3 regions of the Chryseobacterium sp. NFX27 genome follow, and region 1 is predicted to be linked to each of the others. Evidence: riboswitches for the same ligand, from Rfam matches in the RefSeq annotation. Region 1 holds a riboswitch; each other region holds the start of a gene.
What was found. A riboswitch is a leader RNA that binds a small molecule or an ion and turns the genes downstream of it on or off. The one in region 1 is predicted to bind cobalamin.

Region 1 (6,170 bases):
TTCTAATTTATTTTCGTGAAAATATTCGTAAGCATGACCTCCCAGATCTCCACCTTCAGAAATTAAATTATCTTCTTCATCATATATTTTAAAAGTCTCTTGCGAATCTCCAATACTTGCAGAACCATCCAAACCAAGTAGGATGGAGTATAAAGTATCATCTAAAAGATAGGAAATAATCTTTTTTAATTTTTCAGTTTCAATATCATCTAAATGCAATTCTTCAATTTTGGTGGAAACAAGAGTTCTGTATTTTGATTGATGGTCAAAACTTGAATTGAGAATGTTTTGTTTTTCCTGATAGAAATTTTTCACGAAGTCTTCGACAGTCATTTAACAAATATATTATATTTAGCATAATAATTTAGTCAGGTAATTTTAGAACATTGAGTATTTACTTTGTTCATCACATTTACCGTATTCCCTTACTCAGCTCTTTAATATGTTTATTTATAAAAACCTCTTTATCCTTTTTTACTTCTTTTAACATCAGTTTCTTGTCGTCCGGAATGTCAGAATATTTTTCGGACCAAAGACTAATTTCAATGAGGATAGGGAGCAGTTCAATACCTTTTTTGGTAAGTTTATATAATACTTTAGCCTTACTTTCCGGGTGCTCCAGTTTGATGATAAGCTTGTTTTCTTCCAGCATAAGAAGGCGGGAAGCCAGAATATTGGTGGCTATTTTTTCTTCAGATTTCAGGAAATCTCCATAAGTGCACTGTTGGGCATACAGAAGGTCTCTTATAATAAGCAGTGACCATTTGTCTCCCCAGATATCCAGTGAGCAACTGATAGGGCAGTCTGATCTTTTTTTTGAAGCTGGCATAAAATAAATCAATAATTTAAAAAAAAATAACTTGCAATTTAAAAGTTATTGCATAGATTTGTACTTGTAAAATGCAAGCGAATTTAGTGAATTAAATTTTAAAATACAATGGAGAATGTTCTTTTTAACACTTAGCCAGTAATCACAGAAATGACCGCAGAAAGAAGTGTTAAAAAATGTCTTCTAAAAATTTATAAATTCAAAGAAAGCAGAACAGATTCTAAAATAAAAACTTAAAGCATGAAAGCATTTAGTATTAGCCGTTACAAAAAAGACAGTGAGCTGCAGTTGATAGATCTACCCGAACCGGCCGTCGGAGAAAATGAAGTTTTGGTTCAGATTTACGCTGCAAGTGTCAATCTCCTGGATTCTAAAATAAAAAGCGGTGAGTTTAAACTGATTTTACCTTATAAAATGCCGTTGATTTTAGGTCACGATGTTGCAGGAGTCATCACAAAAGTAGGCTCAAAAGTAAAAAGCTTTAAAGCAGGGGATAAGATTTATGCAAGGGCAGCAGATTTTCATATTGGGACTTTCGCGGAATTTATTTCTGTTAATGAAAAAGATATTGCTTTAAAACCTAAAAATCTGACGATGGAAGAAGCAGCATCAATTCCGTTGGTGGGTTTAACGGCCTGGCAGGCTTTGGTTGAAAAATCTAATGTTCAGTCCGGGCAGAAAGTTTTTATTCAGGCCGGCTCCGGTGGTGTCGGAACTTTTGCTATACAGCTGGCAAAGTATTTAGGGGCAACGGTTGCTACTACGGCCAGTGAAAAAATTTTTGAACTCCTAAAGAACCTTGGCGCAGACGTGCTGATCGATTATAAAACACAGAATTTTGAAGATATTCTGACTGATTATGATGTTGTACTGAACAGTCAGGACAGTAAAACTCTGGAAAAATCATTCAATATCCTGAAGCCAGAGGGGAAAATTATTTCAATTTCCGGTCCGCCAACTCCTTTATTTGCCAATGAATTTAATATGCCCTGGTACGTAAAATTGGCTGCAAAATTGTTGAGCCGTAAAGTCAGAAGAATCGCGGATAAGCAAAATAGTAATTACTCCTTTCTTTTCATGAAAGCTGACGGAAAGCAGTTAGCAGAAATTACAAAGCTGATAGAAACCGGAGAGATAAAACCTGTTATCGACAAAGTTTTTTCATTCGGAAACACTAATGAAGCGGTGAAATATGTAGAAAGTGGCCATGCAAAAGGAAAAGTAGTGATAAAAATGCTATAAATATTTGACCAAAACAAAAAAAGCAGGAGCTTAGAAACTCCTGCCCCAATACTATTGATTAGCTAAATTCTCTTCTTTATCAAAAGCTTTTGCTGCTTCTTTTGCTGCTTCTACCATCGCAATCAATGCCTTTTCAGTTTCATCCCAATGGCGGGTTTTCAATCCACAGTCAGGGTTTACCCAAAGCTGCTGAGCGGGAATAACAGCTTGTGCTTTTTTCAGCAATTCAACCATTTCTTCTTTTGACGGAACTCTCGGCGAATGAATATCGTAAACGCCCGGACCTATCTCATTCGGATATTTGAAATCTGCAAAAGCATTCAGCAGTTCCATCTGGCTTCTGGAACATTCTATCGTAATTACATCGGCGTCCATATCGGCAATATTCTGGATGATGTCATTGAATTCAGAATAACACATATGCGTATGGATCTGCGTTGCATCTTCAACACCGCTTGCTGAAATTCTAAAGGCCTCAACCGCCCATTTCAGATAATTTTGCCAGTCAGATGTTCTCAGCGGAAGGCCTTCTCGAATCGCCGGCTCATCAATCTGAATAATTCTGATTCCTGCTTTTTCCAAATCATTTACCTCATCACGAATGGCCAGTGCAATCTGTTTACAAGTCAAAGAACGGGGCTGGTCGTCACGCACGAAAGACCATTGAAGAATCGTCACAGGACCTGTAAGCATTCCTTTTACCCATTTTTGAGTTAAAGACTGAGCATATTGGGACCAGTAAACAGTCATCGGCTGCGGTCGGTGCACATCACCATAGATCACCGGAGGCTTTACACAGCGGCTTCCGTAGCTCTGCACCCATCCGTTTTGGGTAAAAGCAAACCCTGAAAGCTGTTCCCCGAAATATTCCACCATATCATTACGCTCAAATTCTCCGTGAACTAAAACATCAATGCCGATTTCTTCCTGCCAGCGGATCGTTCTTTCTGTCTCTTTCTTAAGAAGATCATCATATTGCCCGGCAGTCAGTTCACCTTTTTTAAATTTTGATCTCCATGCTCTTACTTCCTTAGTTTGAGGAAAAGAGCCGATAGTTGTTGTTGGAAAGAGAGGAAGCTGCAAAACTTTTTGCTGTTCCTCTTTCCTTATGCTGAATGGACTGTTTCTCCTGGCATCATCTACAGTTGTTACATCTACGCGGTCTTTTACTTCCTGGTTATGGATCAACGCTGAGATTTTGCGGGTGTCAATTGCTTTTTTATTTTCGGCATACTGCTGTAAAGCCTGATAATCTGCTTTTCCGGATGCCAGCTTTTTCAAGGCAACAACTTCATCAACTTTTTGTTTGGCAAAAGCCATCCACTGCTTAATTTCAGGAGATAATGTCTTTTCATTGGTCTCAAGATCCAAGTCAAAAGGTGAGTGGAGGAGTGAACAGGAAGGGGCTATAAAAACTCTTTCTGAACCAATTGCATGTACTGCTTTTTCGATGAAGCTTAAAGATCTTTCAAAATCATTTTTCCAGATGTTTCTTCCGTCTACAATACCTAAGGATAAGCTTAAAGTTTGTGGAATGGTATTTAAAACCTCATCCAGCTGTTCAGGACAGCGTACAAGATCAATATGCAGAACATCCGCAGGAAGTGAAGCCGCCAATGAAAGATTGTCTTTTAAACCTTCAAAATAAGTAGCAAGAATAAAGATAAGATCCGGGAACTGTTTTCTGATTTCAGCATAAGCAGACTGGTAGATTTCTTTTGCTTTTCCGGTGAGATCCAGGCCTAAAAACGGTTCGTCAAACTGAATCCAGGTGGCTCCGTGGTTTTCCAGCTCTTTTAAAATCTCAATGTATACCGGAAGCAGGTTTTCTATCAGATCGAGCTTGTCAAAACCTTCTTCTTTTTCTTTTCCAAGAAGAAGATAGGTAAGAGGACCTAAGATCACAGGCTTGGCATTTATTCCGGCTTCTTTTGCACTGATGAATTCACTGATGATCTTTTTGGAGAATAATCCGAACTGTTGGTTCTTCTGAAATTCAGGAACAATGTAATGGTAATTGGTGTCAAACCATTTTGTCATTTCCATGGCGGTAATGTCGAGACCGTCTTTCTGATAGCCTCTTGCCATTGCAAAATACAGATCAAGTTCGGAACCGGAGGCTCTTGAAGCAATCTCTTTGTAGCGCTCCGGAATGGCCCCGACAGTCAGAGTCATATCCAGAACCTGATCATAATAAGAAAAATCGTTGCAGGGAATAAGATCGATTCCTGCTTCCTGCTGAATTTTCCAGTTTTGAAGGCTGATGTTTTTCCCGGTTGCCAGGAGTTCATTTAGTGTTGCTTTGCCTGACCAATACTGTTCGCAGGCTTTTTTGAGTTCTCTGTTGCTACCAATACGCGGATAGCCAAGTAGGTGTGTTTGCATTTTTCTTTTTAACTTTTAATTAAATAATAATGTAAAGTTCTTAGAGATGCTTCACAATGCCGCCGAAGAAAGTGATTTTTAGAAATAGAAGAGATACAATTAGGACGTAATTTTTCTTCAAATAAGAGAGTTGGCTTAAATATTTATTTTTTGACGCAAAGTTTTACTTCAACATACTTTATATTCTAAGAGGACAAAGACTTAATCAATACATTGAATTGCTGAAGCGGAAGTTTTACCCATAAGCTTCATCAGTGACAAAGTTGCAGTTCTTTGCTCCTTAAAATAAGAAGTCATCATAAAAAAATCTTTGCGTTTAAAATCAAATCAATTTAAATTTTAAACCCAATACGTTCAAAGTATCATCTGTATGACTTAAAAGCTTCAGTCCGCGAAAGCATTGTCAATTCAGAACAGGCAGGTCTCCTGGCTTGTAACGGTTTTATCATCCTTCCCGCTGTTGCAGTGGATATTCCCTGATAAAAACTTTTGATGTGTTACTTACAGTTGCGCGACAGCTCGTGATTCTCACACGATTCCCTATTAATCTACGTTATGTAAAACCTCTTCTGTTTGATGAAGGATGTTAAAGAACAAAATCTGTATCAAAGGTATTGATTAAAGTGAATTGATTGGCTTGGCATTATAAATTCAGAATATAATTTGGTTTAATACCGGTTTTGAAGTTGAAAATTCTGTAAATTTGAAAAACATAACCTCAAAAAGAATATTATTCTGTGGAAAGACTTGACGATAGGGATCTTCAATTGCTCAGGATCCTGCAAAAGAATGCTAAACTGACTGTAAAAGAGATTGCAAAAGAAGTAAATCTTTCTCCTTCACCTGTTTTTGAACGGATGAAAAGACTGGAGCAGGAGGGATATATCAAGCATTATGCAGCGGTTCTTGAAGCAGAAAAACTGAACCGGGGATTTACTGTTTTTTGCCAGATTAAACTTAAAATTCATGACCGTTCCGTAGGAAATCAGTTTGTGGAAGATATTCTACAGATTGATGAAATTGCCGAATGCTATAATATTTCAGGAGATTTCGATTTTCTCCTTAAAGTTCAGGTAAGAGACATGAAACATTACCAGGATTTTGTATTCAATAAGCTGGGTTCATTAGACTCCATCGGAAGTGCACATAGTACTTTTGTGATGGCCGAGGTTAAAAATATTCATGGGGTAAGTATTTAAAAACAAAATCAGCACCCGAAAACGAATGCTGATTTTAAATCATTCAATTTTTCAATCTTTATATAAATTCAATTGTTCCATTTCCACCACTGCATTTTTTTGATATTCTTCTGTCAGATTAAATATTTTTCCCAATTTCTGGGAAGCGCTGATAAAACTGATAAACGTGCAGAGCTCCGAAATTTCTTTTTCGGAAAAGAATTCTCTCAACATGCTGAAATGATTTTTGAGTATGGAACGGTGATCTTTATAGAACAGCTCTGCGAAGCTTACCGCCACAGAAATTTTAAGATCTGACTGGTTGAAATCGGGTCTTCCGCCTTTTACCATACAGTATTCACAGCCATTGCCAAATGCAAGTGTTCTTCGAACCTGTTCCAGCAGGTCAGGGTCTAAACTTGTATTTTTAAAGAAAGTCTCTTCAAGTCTGTTCCAGTGGTGTAATATTTCTGGGTTGTGGCCGATAAGTTTTTCAAATGGTGTACTTCCATGGTCTGAAAATTCGATTGTTGTCA
Region 2 (6,170 bases), on a different contig from region 1:
AACAGCCATGATTAAATATAAAGATCTTGAGCTGGAATTTGTAGGGGCCAGAAAAGAAAGCTATACTGAGAACAGCCGGAAGCCGGAAGTAGAGGGCGGAACACTGGAAGACGACCAAAAAAGAAGAGATTTCACCATCAACGCTATGGCAATTTCTTTAAATAAAGCTAATTTCGGAGAACTGATAGACCCTTTCAATGGCGTTGAAGATCTGGAAAAAGGAATTCTAAGAACCCCTTTGGAACCTGCTCAAACCTATTCTGATGATCCGTTGAGGATGATGAGAGCCGTTCGTTTTGCTTCAACATTAAATTTTATTATTGAAGAAAAATCACTGAATGCTATAAAACAAGAGGCAGAAAGGATCAAGATCGTTTCTATGGAAAGGATCATGGTTGAGTTCAACAAGATCATGATGTCCAAAAAACCATCTGTAGGATTGGGATTAATGGAAGAGACAGGACTTTTGAAACTGATCATTCCTGAGCTGATCGAGCTGAAAGGAGTGGAAGAAGTGGAAGGGCAGACTCATAAAGATAATTTCTACCACACGCTGGAGGTTGTAGACAATATTTCAGAGCATACGGATAACCTTTGGTTACGCTGGTCCGCATTGTTGCATGATGTCGGTAAAGCGCCAACCAAAAAATTCGTAGAAGGAACAGGATGGACTTTCCATGGGCATGAGTTTTTAGGCTCAAAAATGGTAAAGACCCTTTTCCATAGATTGAAACAGCCGTTGGGAAGTGATATGAAATATGTTCAGAAAATGGTGAAGCTTTCGTCACGTCCTATTGCCCTTATTACCGATGATGCTTCAGACTCTGCATTAAGGAGACTTTTATTTGATGCCGGGGAAGATCTGGAAGATCTGTTTACCCTGTGTAAAGCGGATATTACAACCAAAAATTCTAAAAAGCAGGACAGATTCAAGAAAAACTTCGAATATGTAGCGGTGAAGATCAAAGAAGTGGAAGAAAAAGATCAGGTGCGTAATTTCCAGCCACCAATCACAGGAGAAGAAATCATGCAGATGTTTGATCTGAAACCGGGAAAAGAGATCGGAATCCTTAAAGAAAAAGTAAAAGAAGCCATCCTTGAAGGCGAGATCCCCAATGACAAGGAAGAAGCTGAAAAGTTTGTTATTGCTGAAGCTGAGAAATTGGGATTGAAGTATAATTAAACTTAGAATATATAAAAAGCTTCGGCGGGACTTTGTCCCGCCGTAGCCTTTTTAATCATTGAAAACAAAATCAGGCCGCTTCGGAGAAGCGGCCTGAAAAAAAACACAAATGATGAAAAAAAATAAAATTTATAGATAATACCGAAGTATTAATGTCTTAGTTTGCATAAACTGAATTTGAGCCTATACCTGTAGTAAATGACCTGATAATAGCGCCTGAAGTATTGTAAACTACAATTTTGCTGGCTTGGGTAAACCCATTGGAATCAGAAGTGAAAATTTTGTCATTGATTACACTGAATCCATATAAAGCAGAATACGCATCAACACTGTTGGCTACAGTAAACAGCGGTGATGTAGGTGCTGTTGCAGCACTCATATCCATCTTGTACACATCCTTTCCGGAAGTGAAATAAAACTTACCATTGGCAATTTCAAGGTTCGTAGCATTGGCAATACCTGTTAAAGTAGTGGTCTTTGTAATGCTTCCCGTGCTTGAGATCTGGTAAATATAAGAATCAGCAGTTCCTGCAGCAATAGCATATACATTTTGGTTGCTGGAAATAATCTTATTGATGTTTCCTGCCGGCAACGTGATCGTAGACTGAACATCGTTGGTAGAAGTATTGATGTAAGTAATCTTATTTCCAAAACCAAATGAAGCATTCTGTACAAAGATATTGTTTCCCGCTTCTACAATTCTTTCAGCAGCATCGGTGAAAGTAATTTTTTTGATGAAAGAACGGTCTGAAGCTTTGTAGATGCTTACATACTTGGCACCTAAATATTTATCATTCGTTACATAAATATTGTTGTTGGCAAAAGCCATATATCGCGGAGCATTAAGTTCAGCGGTAATTTCGCCATTCGCTTTAAAATTATAGCGGTTTGCAATCTGGATCTTATTAGAGTTATTCAATAGCAGATAAGCATTTTCACCATTGAAAGCAACCATCTGTAAAACGTCACCTAATTTTGCTCCTCCGTTATTAAGGGAAAAAACATTATCCTGTTTAAGGTTCAGGTCTGCACTTACAAACGTTACGTCACCTTCAGGTTTTCCGAAAGTACCTTCATTAGCGATTAAAAAACCGTTGCCATAGAATGTTTCCTGCTCATCATCATTATCACTGCTACAGGACACGATGCCCAAAAGAAGTGTAAAAGCAAAAAGAAGAGGTAGAATTTTGTTCAGTTTCATAATATTTTTAAGTTTAAAAATTAATAGTTGCATACATACTGTAATTTCTCTTAGGCATCGGATACAGAGACACCGTCTGATAAACCGTATTGGTGACATTGTTCACTTTAAATCCTAAAGTGTATCGCTTGAAAAGTGCGGCAGAAATTCCGGTATTTAAAATAAAATAAGGATCAATAGCTGTAGACCTTTGCTCGTTCGTAGTCGTATAGGTAAGACCATTGAAAAGCCCCTGTGCGTATAGCTTAAGGAATGAATAGCCATACTCTATATTTCCGACAGCTTTATGTATCGGAACATACATCATCTGCATTTGAGTATTCTTGTTGACAGATTTTGAATAAGTGTACCCTGCATCCAGCTTCAGAGCATGATTTCCGAATTTCTTATTCCACTGAACCTGTGATTCCAATCCGTAAGATTCAACCCTGTATGTATTCACAGGAGCCCAGTATCCATAGGGAGTAGGAAGCCAGTTGATGAGATTTTTGATGTCCATGTAATAAGGACTTAATGTTATTTTAAAATCTCCCAGGCTGAACTCGTGGTTCATATCAATATTCGTGGATGTTTCAGGAAGCAGGTCCAGATTTCCTCCCGGCTGCCAGTAAAGATCATTAAAAGAAGGATATCTGAAATTTCTTGAAAAATTGACTCCCATACGATACCATTGTAAAGCATCCCATTTTCCCGAAAACGAATACAGAAGGGGAGAAGAAATATCCTCCACAAAATCCTTCTTGATCCCGGCTTCAAAACGAAGCTCCTTAGTGGCAAAATACCTGATTAAGCCGGATAAAGAACCTACATTTCTGCTGATGCTGCCAATTCCGGATTGATAACCTTCACCCTTATTCACCTGGAATTCCCCAATCGCATTAATGTTGATCTTTGGAGTGATGAAATAGTTGAAATCATTTTTGAAAATGTAGTTCTTTCCCTCTGCGCCACTTGCTTTAGGTTGGTTAAGACCTGAAAAATACTGGAAATTATCTTCCGTATAAGCTGCTTTTAAGCTGTTCGAAAGAGTACTTTTATTGATATCCCATGCAATTAAGCTTCTTAAAGTCTGTGCATTATATTTTGTTTTAGTGCCATTTTGTTCAAAAACAGGATAATGCTGTGATGCATCAAACATTTGATTCTGCCATGAAATGGTCTGGTGATCAGCAATTTTATAAGAAGCTCCGATGTTGACCGAAGTGTTATAGTATTTTCCGTTAATATTGTGAAATCCAGTACTTCCTACGATAAATTCAGGGACCTTATAATCATTTTGGCTTGTGAAATAGCTTCCCGAAACCTTAACACTTAATTTATCATTGCTGAAAGAAGCCTGCAGAAAATTATTATACGTATCAAAAGAGCCCGCCTCCGAATAAACAGAAGCCTTGAAACCCCTGTTGAAATCCAGGATATTATTTAAATGAATACTTCCTCCAACAGCTCCACTGCCATAAACAACACTTCCTCCGCCAGCTTTTATATCAATCTGATCATATCCGAAAAGTGGAATATTATTCACATCTCCCTGGCCTAAAAAGCTGGAATTTATGTTGATCCCGTTCCATACAAAAGCAGTCTGCTGAGCTGTTGTTCCCCTGAATGAAGGCGAAGAAACAGCCCCACGTCCATTTTCTTTCACATAAATAGAAGACTGAAAGCGTAAAATTTCAGAAAGATTGGCTGAATTTTTTTCGAGATCTTTTGGAGTGAGCGTGCGTACCGGATGAAAAAGTTTCACCTTGCTCATCTGGCTGTCGAAAATATAAATGGTGTCAACCGCTTTCTCCTGTCCGAAGAGAAAGCTGCCATAAGACGAACAAAGCAGTAATAAAGATCTTTTTATATCCATACTATTTTACTTTTCCTCCGAAAGTAATAACGTTTTTAGTTATAATTCTGGCAGGTCTCCTGACTTTCGCTTTCTGTACCTTCCCGTATGAACAGTGGTTTTTTACAGAAATCTTATTGCGATTTACAGTTGCGGGGACAGTTTGGGAGTTACACCCAATTCCCTATTATTTCCAAAATGCTGGAAACCAAAATTTTTGCAAAGATAACTTTTTAAATTTATTGCACAAAAAGACAAAAAGTCAATTGTGAATGGTCAATATTAACAATTCACTTGTAAATAAAATTGACCATTGACAAAAGTCTGGTATTTGAAATCTTGATTCTTGGTTCTTAAAACTTTAATTCACCATTCACTTGCGAAGCAAAATTCACTATTCACAAAATTACACCTTTACAAAAACGATGAATCAAAATAGAACGGCAACAGATCTTTAATAGAATGCACCTTTACCACTTCATCATTCATGCTTGAAAAATAAAGGATAATGTTTTCGTTCTGTTTCGTTTCATATTCTATTAAGCTTTGCCGGCAGGCTCCACAAGGTGGAATCGGAGGATTTTTCTCATGAAATTCCTTAGGACCTCCCACGACAAAGATTTTCTTCACCTTAACATCCGGAAAATTGGCTGCTACCCAGAAAAGAGTCGTTCTTTCTGCACAGAGTCCCGATGGATAGGCTGCATTCTCCTGGTTGTTACCGGAGTAAATTTCACCGTTTTCCAGTAAGACGGCACATCCTACAAGGAAATTCGAATAGGGCGCATAAGCATTTTCACGGGCTTGTATTGCTCTTTCAAATAAGGTTTTTTCTATATCGTTCAGTTCACTGCTGTTTTTAAAATGCTCGTAACTGATCTGTATGTCTTTTTTCATATATTAGTAAGACTAAAAAGGGGGCCAAATTTACTTCTTTTTCATCACTTCGACAATGTTTTTTTTATTCATCATTAAATTGAAAATCAAAAAAGTAAAATGTTATATACACCAATAAAATTTAGAAATATAGAATTGAAAAACAGATGGGTAATGTCTCCCATGTGTATGTATTCATGCGAGAATGGATTGGCTAATGATTTCCACTTTGTCCATTACGGAAGCAGATCTCAGGGCGGTACAGGCCTTATCATGGTTGAAGCTACGGGAGTAGAGCCACGCGGAAGAATTACCAACCACTGTATGGGAATCTGGAATGATGAGCAGGCAGAAGAACTTAGAAAAATTGTCGATTTTGTCCATTCCCGTTCAGAAAGTAAAATTGGGATCCAGCTTGCCCACGCCGGAAGAAAAGGTTCCACATGGAATAACCTGCAGATCCCTGTTGAAGAAGGCTGGGAAACCGTTGCACCAAGTCCTATTCCTTATCATCCTACTGAAAGGGTTCCGCATGTTCTGACTGCTGATGAGATCAAAGAACAGGTACAGAATTTTAAAGAAGCAGCAAAAAGAGCTGTAAAGGCCGGTTTTGACGTGATTGAAATTCACGGCGCTCACGGATATCTGATTCATCAGTTTTTATCACCGCTTTCCAACATCAGAACAGATGAATATGGTGGAAGCTTTGAAAACAGAGTCCGTTTTCTTTTGGAAATTGTTGATGCTGTCAACGAAGAGCTGGATGAAGATACAGCACTTTTTGTAAGAATTTCCGGTACTGAATATGCCGAAAACGGATGGGATATCAATGACAGTGTAAAGCTTGCAGAAATTTTAAAACAGCATTCTGTAGACCTTGTAGATGTCTCAAGCGGTGGAAATATCCATGGTGCAAAAATATCTGTATTTGACGGCTATCAGGTTCCTTTTTCATCCCAGATCAGAAAAGAGGCCGGAGTAAAAACCGGAGCGGTAGGATTGATTACAAGGGTGGAACAGGCTGAAGAAATTCTGGAAAAAGGAGATGCAGACCTCATATTCGTGGCAAGAGAAAT
Region 3 (6,170 bases), on a different contig from region 1:
ACAGATATTCCATGTTGTGCGTATGAGGTGCAACCACAAGGATACATCGGTCCAGACTTTTAGCATCGCCCTGCAGGACAACTTTCCAGCCTAAGATCTTTAACATTAATTTACCTATCAGTTTTTTCATATATCTTTAGATTAAAAACAAAAAGTATAACCAAACAGGTTATACTTTACAAATATATTGAAATATTATCGCTCTTAAAACAAACCGCTTATTAAATCTACGATTTTCATTACAATTTCTAGTGCAACTTGTACCATGGTTAAGGTGTTTTTTAATGATTTGGTTAATTATTTTTAACTATACGAATGTATAACATTTTTTTAACATAGCGAACTAAATAATAATATTTTTTCTGATTTCTGAGAGAAGAAGAGTGTGAATTTCAAACGGTTGCCCTCCATTCACACCTTCTGCACTCTCTGAAGTTAATTATTTAGTTTGTATGGAAATTTCGTCTTTTCCGTCTTTAATTTTGATGTCTACATTTTTGTTTGCTTTTTTAAGCGTAGACTTCATAGAATCAATTACCTGGTCGGCCTGAGAATTCGGAACTTTTTTACCATTGATAATGATGCTGTCTTTGTCATTAGAGTTATATTCTATGGTAGAACCGTTGACAGAAATCTTATTCTTTTCTATTCTGATATTACCGTTCTCATCCTCATCCTGATTCTGCTCGTCATCATTGATGCCGTCTCCGTTCAGATCTCCGTCAAAATCCATTTTGTCTTTTTTCAACGGAATTACTACTGCATTTTGAGGAATTACCAGTTCGTAATTAATACTGTAATCTCTGAATCTGTGCTCATAAGGATATTTAATATAATTTGGAAGAATTACTTTATTGTTAACAATTTCTACCGGAACATTTACATTAAGAGGAAGATTATATCCTTTGGCTTCCTTCTTAATAATCAGGTAAGGTGTTTTAATATCCGCTTTTCTTGTAACTTCTACATGTACCCAGTCTTTTTCAAACACAGAGACTTTGTCAGAGTAAAGATCATCATCGTATCCTGTAAAGTTTTGTGGAATAGATATCTGTTTCAAATCTACATACAAACTATCAGAAGTTGTATTAATAGAAATCTCTTCGGTATCTTCCTTATGTCCTTTCAGAAACATTTCTTTTTTCGCCATACTAATTCCGAAATAAGTGGAGAATGCAATTAATGCAAGGAATAATGCTCCTAAAACCCATCCTGTATTTCTTAATTTAGTTTTTGGTGAAATAAGTTTGATACTTAACAGTGCGAATATCATTGCAGGAATTAAACTTCCAATAATGATCATTGCCATCAGTATATATTTCATGTTTCCGTCATCAAACAAATAATTCATATGATTGATAGGAGGAAAATCATTATTTCCCATAAATCCAAATGCTACAAATGCACCTAATAAACTTCCGAATGCCATTAATGCGAAGATTCCTCCCAGGATATATCTTATTACATTCCAGATTCCGCTTCCTGCATTGTTGATATAAGGTTTGTTTTCGATGTAAATTTCTCCGACTCTCTGAGTAGATTCGTTGGCAAACTGAACCAACTTATTAGACTCATTCTTAAGATTGTCGAAGTTCATAGGCTTTCCCTTCATTTTCAGGAAATCTGCAGCTGTTTCTGCTTTTGGAAGTACGATCCAGAGAATTACATAAAGAAGGCCAATCAGTGAAGAAGAAATAGCTGCTGTGAAGATTCCCAATACGAAGATTCCCAGCCAGATAGCTCTCATCGCGGTAATGTCCATTCCTACATAATAAGCAAGTCCTGCACATACCCCGGCGATTTTTTGTCTTTCAGGGTCACGGAACAATTGCTTTTTATCTGTATATTCAGTACCTGAAGTGTGGGTCTTTTTAGAGTTTTTCTCAGAAAAATAAGCTTCTTCCTGCTCTTCGATCTTTTCAGGGGTTCCGATCTGTGCAATTACTCTTTCTACATCAGAATCATTTACAACTTCACGTTTTCCTAAAGAATCTCTGAAGATTTCTACCATTCTTATTTCTATATCATGCATTACCTCCTCCTCCTCTGAAGCATCCAATGAGCTTCTCAGTGCATTCAGGTAATCGCTGAGCTTTATATATGCGTGTTCTTCTATAGTGAAAGAAAAACCTGCGAGTCCTATTGAGAGTGTCTTGTTCATAGCTTTGTTTTTTAAATTTTTTGAGTAATTTGGTTTACTGACGCTGTCAGCTCTGCCCAGGTATTTTGAAGTTCATCCAAGAAAAGCTTTCCTTTTTCTGTAATCTGGTAATATTTTCTTGGTGGTCCTCCTGTAGATTCTTCCCATCTGTAGGAAAGGAACTCGCCGTTTTTCAGTCTTGTAAGGAGAGGATAGAGGGTTCCTTCCACTACATCCAGTTTTCCTTTTTTAAGTTCATCGATAAGGTCGGAAACATACATTTCACGATGGTTGATGAGACTTAAAATACAGAATTCCAGAATTCCTTTGCGCATTTGCGCTTTGGTATTTTCAGTATTCATCTTTAATAAGTTTTGTTAATTAGTTATAGTTTCAGAATAATGTTCCTAGCTAGATGAACCTATTCCGATTTTACATTACAAAGATATGTAATTAAAATGGTAATATGCAATACAAAGTAGTGAAATTTTTTAAATAAATAGTTTAAAGTATTGATTTTCAGATTAATAAATTTTAAGTTGAAATTTATATAATTGAGAATAAATTTAAAATCAACCGAAAAAATAACAAATTGTGACTGATGATTCGTATTTTTGTTTTCAATTGTACGGATTTCAATTAATGTACACCAAATGATAAATACATCTCTTTTTTACCGGTCTTTATATACGCTGCTGTTGCTCGGGCCTGTGTGCTTCGGGCAATATCGTTTTGCCATTGAAGATGCATCCAAGAAGTATAATGCAGAGGTTACCGTTGAAGAATGTCAGACTGATGCCTGTAGGAATAAAGCTGCTATCATACTGTTCAGTAAAAGTGGAGAGAAGCTGCAGACTCTTGCTTCCGGAGATTTTATCATGTATTTTAAAGAAGGAATAAAGCCGTCCAACACTGGTATAGTAACACTAACTCACGAAATGGTCCACGATGATCCTCTGGTTTTTGGAGATTTTAATTTTGACGGGACAGAAGATGTAGGCATAAGAAACGGTAGTGGCGGAAACTATGGCAGCGCTTCCTTTGATGTGTATGTTTTTAATTCCACGAAGAAACAATTCGTCCTGAGTAAAGAACTTACTGAAATTGCCAGTTCCTACCAGGGAATGTTTGATGTAGATCCCAAGCGGAAACGATTGACCACTTATGCCAGATCTGGGGCTTCCTTACATTACACCTACGAATATCAGGTGATTCCCAATAAAGGATTAGATCTGGTTTACGAAAAAATTGGAGATTTCAGTGAAGAACCTCCAAAAGTAACCATAAGAGAAAAGATTAATAACAAGTGGGTGGTTAAAAAATCAACCGAATATTAATAGTATAATAAATAGAAATGAGAATACAGAAGGAGATCGATTTTATCCTGGCAGTTGATGCCCTGAAAAACGTACAGAGAAGAAATTATAATGCCGATGATTCAAGAAGGGAAAACACAGCCGAACATTCATGGCAGATCATTATTTTGGCGCAGATTCTTTATCCATATGCTAAAAACCGTGCAGATATTGATCTTTTAAGAGTTATAAGAATGCTTTCTATTCATGATTTAGTGGAGATAGAAGCAGGAGATACTTTTCTTTTTGATGAAAAAGCGATGGTAGGGAAATTTGAAAGGGAAAAAATTTCAGCGCAGAAAATCTTCGGAATCCTGGATGAACCTTTACAGACCGAGTTTTTTGAATTATGGCTTGAATTTGAGGAAGAAAAAACACCGGACGCTATTTTTGCCTGTTCCATTGACCGTATCATGCCGTTTATCTTAAATTCTCACACTTCAGGAAAAAGCTGGACGGAAGCAGGTGTTACTGAAAAGCAGATCAGAAATATGCTGGAAAATGCTATTAGAAGGGCATCAGATGAGATGGGAGAGGCTTTTGAGGCATTACTGATCCGAAGTTTGGATACTGAAAAAGTTGTCCGGTAGATTTATCTCAAAGCAAAACTGAGATTTTTAAATTGCCGTTCTTTTTTAAGATAAATAAAGGCCTTTAACTTATCAATGCAATACAATTTTTATAAATACAATTGTATTTATACCTTATAAATAGTTTCGGGCGGCCAAAGGCCGCCCGAAACTATTTATTTACATTATTCTGATCGGTTTTTTAAACTCATCAATAGCCACAAAAGTAAAATCACCTACAATGGCTCTTTCTCTTTCATAAGAGTACATCTGCTCTGTATAGATTTCTACATTCACTTTCATACTTGTTTTTCCGACATAGGATACCTTTCCGATCAGTTCTACAATAGTTCCTGCGGGAATAGGCTTTTTAAAATCAATTTTATCGCTGCTCACGGTTACCACTCTTTTTCTTGCAAAACGGGTTGCCGTGATAAAAGCTACTTCATCCATCAGCTGCATGGCAGTACCTCCGAAAAGAGTATCGTAATGATTGGTAGTGTTGGGGAAAACCGCTTTAAAAATGCTGGTTTCGGATGCTGCAATTCTTTCTTCTGTAGTCATATTTCATTATTAATTAATGCGAAATGAAATAGATCAAAATAACAGAACAGTGACAGGAATTATAGGAATTCCTGAAGCAGTCCATCAGATCAATAACTTCAAATCGCGAAAGTTTCTTGTTTAAAGAAATAGGCAGGTCTCCTGACTTGTAACATCTTTTATCTCCTTCCCGTGCCCTGCACAGTGGATCCTTGATAAAGATTTCAGTTACTTACAGTTGCGCGACAGTCCGTGATTTTCACACGGTTCCCTTTTAATCTGCGTTAAGCAGAACCAGTTTCTGTGATGAATTAGCGTTAACTTTTTCAGTGCAAAAATAAGAATATTAAAGTGAAAAATGACAATTATTCCGGACTATTGTAGATAATCTGGCTCATCACGCGTCCTTCCTTGATGGTCCAAAGCGTGACATATCTGTTCTCACCCGAGCCGTTGATCATATAAAGATAAATATGATCTTTGTCAAGAGCCGTTACTCCAACATTATTGAAATCCATGGTAGGCTGGAACATATTTTTAATAGCTTCCCTTACAAATACTGAGCCTCTTCCCGGCTGCTGAACTCTGATGGATTTAATCTCCGTCATCCCTTCCGGAAGCCCGTTTTTGATCCCCCAGGGCTTTACTTTATCAATCGTAAGGATCTTTCCATCAGCATCTTTTTCCTGCTTTCTATAACCGGCATTGGATGGATAAACATCAATAACTACCTTGGTTCTCTGTGAAGTAGGTATTTTCGGATTACTGTTGTCTGTGAAGATCAGTGATTTTCCGTTCTTGGATTTAGAAGGAGTAAACTGAGGAAGCTGGTCTATAAAGGCAATACGCTCCTTGTTGACCATTCCTTCCTTCTCAAGATTCTCATATCTCACAAAAGGTTTTTCATCATCCTGCTTTTCAGGATATTTTATCCATACCCATTCCGTTTCTCCCGGAGCAGGTTTTACATAAACAAATACATCACCTTTACGCATCCGGATCTTATCTACAATTTTTCTGTAGTCATCCTTGTGGACACGTACGTTGGCATAGCCTTCTTCAGCTTTTACAACACCAAAAGGAACTTTATTCTGTCCTTTGACAAATGCTACGGAAAAAAGACTGAAAGCGGAGAGGTACAATGCTTTGTTGATGGAAATCATTTGATGAAATTTTTTGATCCCTCAAATATATAAATTAAATGTTTTTTTGTTTAATAAAATATAATGGTATTTAATTAAAATGATAAAATTCTTAATTTTTAGGAAGATAATTAAATTGTTGCAGTTCTTTAAGATCTTTTACCTTTCTCAGATAAGTGTCCGAGAGAAGATAAGTATCATCAGCCATATTTAGAATGCTCATATAATTATGATCGGAGATGATGATTCCTTTGTTTGGTGTCTGGCTTTTAATAATTATTTCCATTTCGTCCACGGCTTTTGGGAAAACTCCGCTGAAAGGCTCATCCAGTATCACGAACTCTGAATCAGAATAGGTGATGATCAATGTTTCAACAATTTTTTTCTCACCGCCTGAAAGGTTTCTTGAGGTTTTATTTAA

Region 2: another riboswitch for cobalamin. It lies ahead of J4Q03_RS15965 (TonB-dependent receptor plug domain-containing protein); the one in region 1 lies ahead of metE (5-methyltetrahydropteroyltriglutamate--homocysteine S-methyltransferase).
Region 3: another riboswitch for cobalamin. It lies ahead of J4Q03_RS06515 (acyl-CoA thioesterase); the one in region 1 lies ahead of metE (5-methyltetrahydropteroyltriglutamate--homocysteine S-methyltransferase).

What each region holds. Positions count from the first base shown of each region.
Region 1 is NZ_JAGEKK010000002.1:284,974-291,143, forward strand. It holds gene J4Q03_RS03885 (hypothetical protein) at 1-315, opposite strand, end outside; gene J4Q03_RS03890 (winged helix-turn-helix transcriptional regulator) at 413-829, opposite strand; gene J4Q03_RS03895 (NADP-dependent oxidoreductase) at 1,070-2,071, shown strand; gene metE (5-methyltetrahydropteroyltriglutamate--homocysteine S-methyltransferase) at 2,123-4,456, opposite strand; cobalamin riboswitch at 4,856-5,039, opposite strand; gene J4Q03_RS03905 (Lrp/AsnC family transcriptional regulator) at 5,194-5,655, shown strand; gene J4Q03_RS03910 (carboxymuconolactone decarboxylase family protein) at 5,707-6,170, opposite strand, start outside.
Region 2 is NZ_JAGEKK010000015.1:68,849-75,018, forward strand. It holds gene J4Q03_RS15955 (CCA tRNA nucleotidyltransferase) at 1-1,183, shown strand, start outside; gene J4Q03_RS15960 (YncE family protein) at 1,341-2,384, opposite strand; gene J4Q03_RS15965 (TonB-dependent receptor plug domain-containing protein) at 2,398-4,239, opposite strand; cobalamin riboswitch at 4,272-4,446, opposite strand; gene J4Q03_RS15970 (cytidine deaminase) at 4,633-5,115, opposite strand; gene namA (NADPH dehydrogenase NamA) at 5,215-6,170, shown strand, end outside.
Region 3 is NZ_JAGEKK010000004.1:196,243-202,412, reverse strand. It holds gene J4Q03_RS06540 (1-acyl-sn-glycerol-3-phosphate acyltransferase) at 1-130, opposite strand, end outside; gene J4Q03_RS06535 (PspC domain-containing protein) at 440-2,161, opposite strand; gene J4Q03_RS06530 (PadR family transcriptional regulator) at 2,173-2,502, opposite strand; gene J4Q03_RS06525 (XAC2610-related protein) at 2,794-3,477, shown strand; gene J4Q03_RS06520 (HD domain-containing protein) at 3,495-4,085, shown strand; gene J4Q03_RS06515 (acyl-CoA thioesterase) at 4,245-4,628, opposite strand; cobalamin riboswitch at 4,743-4,921, opposite strand; gene J4Q03_RS06510 (hypothetical protein) at 4,973-5,770, opposite strand; gene J4Q03_RS06505 (ATP-binding cassette domain-containing protein) at 5,862-6,170, opposite strand, start outside.